DNA from 2 places in the Bartonella sp. MR168JLCBS genome. Region 2 is predicted to be linked to the other one. Evidence: predicted binding sites of a transcription regulator. Region 2 holds the regulator's gene; the other holds the start of a gene.
What was found. Region 2 encodes HrcA, which represses chaperone genes, less so after heat shock. Its sites were predicted from a motif close to GTTAGCACTCNCNNNNNGNGAGTGCTAAC; they were not measured.

Region 1 (3,430 bases), 360 kb from region 2:
TTGCCAAGGCTTCACCTTCCACATCTTCAGCGATAATGAGAAGTGGTTTTCCAGATTGCACAACAGCTTCAAGCACTGGAAGAAGAGATTGTAGATTAGACAATTTCTTTTCGTGAATGAGAATGTAAGGATCATCAAGATCAGCGACCATTTTCTCAGCATTTGTGACAAAATAAGGGGAAAGATACCCACGGTCAAATTGCATTCCTTCAACGACTTCTAATTCCGTTTCAGCAGTTTTAGCTTCTTCTACGGTAATGACGCCTTCATTGCCCACTTTTTCCATAGCATCAGCGATCATTTTACCGATTTCAGCAGCACCATTAGCAGAAATAGTTCCTACTTGTGCAATTTCTGCTGAAGTTTGGATTTTTTTTGCTTTTTTGAAGAGGTTTGCCACCACTTCATCCACAGCAGCATCAATCCCGCGTTTAAGATCCATTGGGTTCATGCCAGCAGCAACAGCTTTAACGCCTTCTTGCACAATAGCTTGTCCTAAAACAGTTGCTGTTGTTGTTCCATCACCAGCGATATCATTGGTTTTAGAAGCAACTTCGCGCAACATTTGTGCACCCATATTTTCGAACTTATCTTCAAGTTCAATTTCCTTTGCAACGGATACACCATCTTTTGTGATGCGAGGCGCACCGAATGATTTATCAATCACCACATTACGACCTTTAGGGCCGAGTGTCACCTTAACAGCATTAGCAAGGATGTCGACACCGCGCAACAAACGCTCACGCGCTTCACGGCCAAATTTGACTTCTTTAGCAGCCATTTAATTTCTCCTTGGAGTTTTCTCAAAATAGTACACAATGAAAAATTAAGCGCTTCAATTAGCCCATAATTCCCATAATGTCAGATTCTTTCATGATGAGGAGGTCTTCCCCATTAATCTTGACTTCAGTTCCGGACCATTTTCCAAAGAGGATACGGTCTCCTGTTTTGACTTCTAAAGGCACACGCTTTCCGTTATCATCGAGAGCGCCATTACCAACAGCAATCACTTCGCCTTCTTGAGGTTTTTCTTTTGCTGTATCAGGGATGATAATCCCACCAGCCGTTTTATTTTCAGATTCAACCCGACGGACAACGACACGGTCGTGAAGTGGGCGGAATTGTATATTAGCCATGTTTTAAATCCTTAAAACTGAACATAATTGCATTAATCTTAAAAGTTCTTGCTAGCACTCATAGCTTGAGAGTGCTAGTATAAGTTAGATATAAAATCTGCATCTCTTAATGTCAAGAATAGCCATAAAATAATTTCTCTAAATGAAGCTTCAAAGTCTTGCCTCTCATTGCACTTTCGCGTTATTTAGCTTTTTTAAGAACCCGTGAACAAAAAAGGATCTTATCATGGTTGAAACACGTCAGGAAACGGATAGCTTTGGAACGATTTCGGTACGTCAAGATCGTTATTGGGGAGCACAAACTGAACGTTCACTGCATAATTTTAATATTGGCAGTGAAAAGCAGCCTCTTGCCATCATTTATGCCTTAGTCCTTATCAAAAAAGCTGCAGCTGTTGTAAATATGGACAAAGGAAAACTACCAGCAAATATTGGAAAAGCAATTATTGCCGCCGCCGATGAAGTGCTTGCCGGCGATTTTGATACGCATTTCCCACTCTCCGTCTGGCAAACAGGTTCTGGCACACAAAGCAATATGAATGTCAATGAAGTAATTGCTAATCGTGCCAGTAAGATTTTGGGAGGAAAACTTGGAAGCAAAAAACCAGTTCATCCCAATGACCATGTCAATATGAGTCAATCATCGAACGATTCCTTTCCCACAGCGCTTCACATTGCCACCACGTTGCAAACACGCCAACACTTACTGCCAATCCTTGAAGCTCTTATTGCTACACTAAAACAAAAAGAGCAAGAATTTGCAGACATCATTAAAATCGGCCGCACCCATACCCAAGATGCAACGCCTTTAACCTTAGGACAAGAATTTTCAGGCTATCGTGCCGCATTAGAAGCCAATCTTCAGCGCATTGAAAATGCTCTAACCGATGTCCACATGCTTGCTCAAGGTGGCACGGCTGTTGGCACAGGACTAAATGCGCCAAAAGGTTTTGACATTGCTTTTGCGCAAACAGTGAGCGCTTTCACAGGAATAACGTTTCAAACTGCCAGCAATAAATTTGAAGCACTCGCCCATCATGGAGCCCTTGCGCATTTCCATGGGAGCTTGAATGCCTTAGCTGCTGATCTGTTTAAAATTGCTAATGACATTCGATTTTTGGGCTCAGGACCACGTTCAGGTTTAGGGGAACTCAGTCTTCCCGAAAATGAACCCGGATCTTCCATCATGCCAGGAAAAGTTAATCCCACGCAATGTGAAGCCTTAACCATGGTCGCATGCCAAGTTTTTGGCAATCACACCAGCGTAACCTTTGCCGCAAGCCAAGGACATTTTGAACTCAACGTTTATAAACCTGTTATTGGCTATAACGTTTTACAATCAATTACCCTTCTTGGTGATTGCATGCGCTCTTTTGATGAACATTGCATTCAAGGATTACGAGCCAATCGCATTCATATTCACTCGCTCATGGAGCGCTCACTCATGTTAGTCACAGCTCTTGCACCAGAAATTGGCTATGAAAAAGCTGCTGAAATTGCCAAAGCAGCGCATAAAAATGATACAACTTTGCGCGCAGAAGCAATAAAAGCTGGCGTTTCTGGAGCTGATTATGACCGGCTGGTTGATCCCAAAAAGATGATTTCTCCCCAATAAACAACTCACTAAAAAAAAGATGCAAACGTCTTAAAACAAATCTTTCTGTCAAAAAATCGGGGTGTTTACACCCCGACGATGACCGATAACGATTACCCACAGCGTTCATTTTAGGCTCTGGTCCATATTTCTGCTCTTGTCTCAATGAGATAATGTATTTATCTATAATGATAATCTCGCGTCATTCATATTGAATGAGAATCCTGAATACCGTAGGATTTTCTCATTTTAAATCTGTCCCATGTTAAATCAATCAAAATCACTTACTTCCACATCACAAGCGGGATAAATGTATGGATAGAAGTTGTATAAAATAAGAAATGACTAAAAACGCCTCTAACGAACCGCCTCAAGTGCCAAGAACTGTCACAACATTGTGGAGAGGGCTGTCACAACACCCACGAGCTGGTAAATATAATGATCGTACCGGCTTGCTTCTTTATGAAGCGTAAAGATAAGGGGGGCTCAATGGCTTTATCTTTATACCATTCACGAGCCACCGCCATGAAATGGGTTTGGGAGCATTGAGAAATGTCTCCTTTATGAAGCGTGAAGATAGAAGTGCTCAATAGAGGAACAGCTGTTGGAAAAAACTCAATGCACCGAAAGGTTTTGGCCTTTACTGAAACAATCAGCTCTCTGACAGGGATATCCTTGACAGTTCGCAAAAAATTTGAGG
Region 2 (3,430 bases):
ATAGGATCAAAACCAAAGCCTTTGTCGCCCCGTGGAGGCCAAAAGAATGTTCCTTCAACGCATCCGCGGAAGTAATCTGCATGAGCATCAGGCCATGCAATGCAAATGACGGATATAAAACGGCATTTTCGTTGGCTTTTTTCTCGCGCTCCGACTTTTTGGAGTTCATTTTCTATTTTTTTCATAGCTTTTGGAAAATTACGTGTGCCATCGGCTTGAATTGCCCAATCAGCGGTATAAACGCCTGGCGCACCCTCCAATGCATCTACCTCTAAGCCTGAATCATCAGAAAGGGCAGGAAGTCCTGTCTTTTTTGCTGCTGAAAAAGCCTTAATATAAGCATTTTCTTCAAATGTTTTTCCCGTTTCTTTTGGTTCTGGCAAGCCCAGTTCTTTTGCCGATTGTATTATTAAATCGAAAGGCGTAATTAAAGTAGTGATTTCATGCAGTTTGCCGGTGTTATGTGTAGAAATGACAAGTTTTTTATCTGCTATGCTTCTCATATAGATTTCTCCAAAAATGAAAGGGGAACTATTTTTGTGCTAAAAACCAGCTTAAATACTCATATACACACATTCTGCTTGATTTTACATGATATGATTATTTTACACGTTTTATGATATTTTATTCCAACAAAATTTTTTATCTTGTACAAAGATAACCTTGCAAAAATATGAAAGGCATGTCTTTTTGATGATAGCACTTTTATGGTAAATTTCCAATTTCCGGCTTGCTCTAAAAGGTGAAATTTTCTACTTATAGCGGTTTTTAAACAATCCAGATTCTCTTAGTCAAATTCTCTTGGCAAGTCCCTACAGCAGACCACTTTATAGATCAACTCTTATCTTAAATATTTTTCACACACTCTAACAAAAAATACCTCCTGCGTAATTTATCAATCATCATTCTGAAAGGTAGCATTTTACGGCTCAATAGGATAATATGCTTTTATACTACTTTAGACTATTTGACCAAACCTTGGCAAAACTTATATAAGAGATGAGGATTTTAAAAGTAGTGAAACAATTGTGATGAAGCACAAAACTATTGATAATGAACTAAAATATCTTGATGAACGTTCACGTGATATTTTTCGCCATATTGTTGAAGCTTATCTTAATGATGGTGAACCTGTAGGGTCACGCAATCTTTCACGGCTTTTACGACAGACATTATCACCTGCGACGATTCGCAATGTGATGAGTGATCTTGAACATCTCGGTTTGATTTATGCACCACATGTTTCTGCGGGTCGAATGCCGACACAATCAGGTTTACGCTTTTTTGTAGATGCATTTATGGAAGCGGGTGATTTGCCAAACGAAGAGCGAGAAAATATTGAAATGCAAGTCAAAGAGGCTGGTCATGCACAATCGGTTGAACATTTTCTTGTTCAAGCAAGCCGAGTTCTTTCAGATCTTTCACGTGGGGCAGGGCTTGTTTTAGCAACAAAACAAGAAGGAACATTGAAACATATTGAATTTGTGCGCCTTGATAGGGAGCACGCTCTTGCCGTTTTGGTGACTCAACAAGGTGAAGTTGAAAATCGTATTGTTCATTTGCCAGAAGGGGTTACTCATGCACAACTGACGGAGGCAACGAATTTTCTCAATGCTCATATTCAGGGGCGAACATTGAGTGAAGCTAAAGAGGAAATTGCACGTTTATGCTCAGAAACACGGGCTGCACTTGATGATTTATCGCATCATCTTGTTGAAACGGGATTAGCTCTTTGGGGAGGAGAAGGTGCTGATCATAAAATACACCTCATTGTTCGCGGGCGTAGCAATTTACTTGAAGATGTGAAAGCAGAAGAAGATTTAGAACGATTACGCCATTTGTTTGATGATCTTGAAACGCGTGAGAGTATGGCACAGCTTCTCGATTTAACGGATGAAGGTTCTGGGGTTCGAATTTTTATTGGTTCAGAAAATAAGTTATTTTCACTTTCTGGTTCTTCTTTAGTTGTAGCGCCTTATCGTGATTCACAACAAAGAGTCATTGGTGCTTTAGGCGTTATTGGTCCTACACGGCTTAATTATGCAAGGATTGTGCCCATGGTTGATTATACAGCTCAACTTGTGTCACAGTTATTGCGTTAAAACGATGCAGGTAAGTATTTGTACTATAAAAGCTCATTGTATTATATACATCGATACCCCTTGATTTTTGTCTGTAGAATTTCGATATCGAGAATAACGAATCTTATGAAGGAATAAAATTTTTATGTCTGATGAAAAAAACAAATTTACTGACGCTTCATTTGAAAATTGTGATTTAAAAAATCCAGCTGATCGTAATACACTTAAACAGGCAGCCGATGAATTTTTAAAAACACATAAAACAGAGGAACACGAAGACGTTGAAAAAGAAAGCAATGAGGTTAGTGATCTTTTAGCGTCTTTGCAGGATGAAAATAAAGAACTGAAAGATCAGCTTTTACGTCTTGTTGCAGATATGGAAAATCTTCGACGCCGTACTATGCGAGATGTGGCGGATGCAAAGGCTTACTCCATTGCTAATTTTGCACGGGATATGTTATCGGTTTCTGACAATCTCAATCGTGCTTTGGAAGCTATTCCAGAAGGGGCGCGGGAAAGTGATGCTGGTTTGAAATCATTGGCAGAAGGTGTTGAAATGACTGAACGTGCCATGATGGCAGCATTAGAACGTCATGGGGTGCAAAAAATCCATCCAGAGGGGCAAAAATTTGATCCTCATTTTCATCAAGCGATGTTTGAAATTCCTAATGCCGATGTTCCAGATAATACTGTTCAACAAGTTGTTCAGGCAGGCTATATTATCGGGGAAAGGGTGTTACGTCCAGCTATAGTGGGTGTAGCCAAAGGAGGAGCAAAAGAAGCTTCTGTTGAAACTGATTCTGCTTAAAACACATCAATAATAAATCTCCAACATAAAATGCAGTATTCCCTGCAATTACACATATATGAGGTCTTTTCTCAAAGAGTTTTTAAAGGGTGTTATAAACACCCTTTTATCTTTGAAGTGCCCAACTTCCTTTTATAAGATACACGGCCTCGCTTGAGGGAGATGACGATGAAAATAAAACAAAGTGATCGACCTCAAAAGGAGGGATAAAAAAATCATCTTGAAAAGATAGATAAGAAGAAAGATCTTCAAGATTGATATCAAATATTCGTGCAAGAGTAATATGCGGAATAAATTGTCTTTCATCAGGCTTTAACTCTAATTTATTCCGGATATATTGCATCTTTTCATGTAAAAGATTAAGCTTTTCACAAGGTTCAATGCGAACTACAAGAGAATGGGGAGCATTTTCTGAACCAAAAACTTCAAAACCATCTATTTGTAGCATAAAAGGAGAGAGCTTTATTGTATCAAAGGCGTGCATAAGTGCATCTGCGGTAGCACTTTCAACTTCACCGAAAAAAGATAAGGTGACGTGAAA

Region 1: a site for HrcA is predicted at 1,187-1,215, ahead of groES (co-chaperone GroES). Genes of this name have one in related genera too.

The regions. Positions count from the first base shown of each region.
Region 1 covers NZ_JBHIMP010000001.1:465,767-469,196, reverse strand. The annotation lists partial or broken gene groL (chaperonin GroEL) at 1-781, opposite strand, end outside; gene groES (co-chaperone GroES) at 840-1,136, opposite strand; gene fumC (class II fumarate hydratase) at 1,363-2,751, shown strand; partial or broken gene fumC (class II fumarate hydratase) at 3,325-3,430, shown strand, end outside.
Region 2 covers NZ_JBHIMP010000001.1:109,732-113,161, reverse strand. The annotation lists gene rdgB (RdgB/HAM1 family non-canonical purine NTP pyrophosphatase) at 1-503, opposite strand, end outside; gene hrcA (heat-inducible transcriptional repressor HrcA) at 1,032-2,102, shown strand; gene grpE (nucleotide exchange factor GrpE) at 2,227-2,889, shown strand; gene thpR (RNA 2',3'-cyclic phosphodiesterase) at 2,996-3,430, opposite strand, start outside.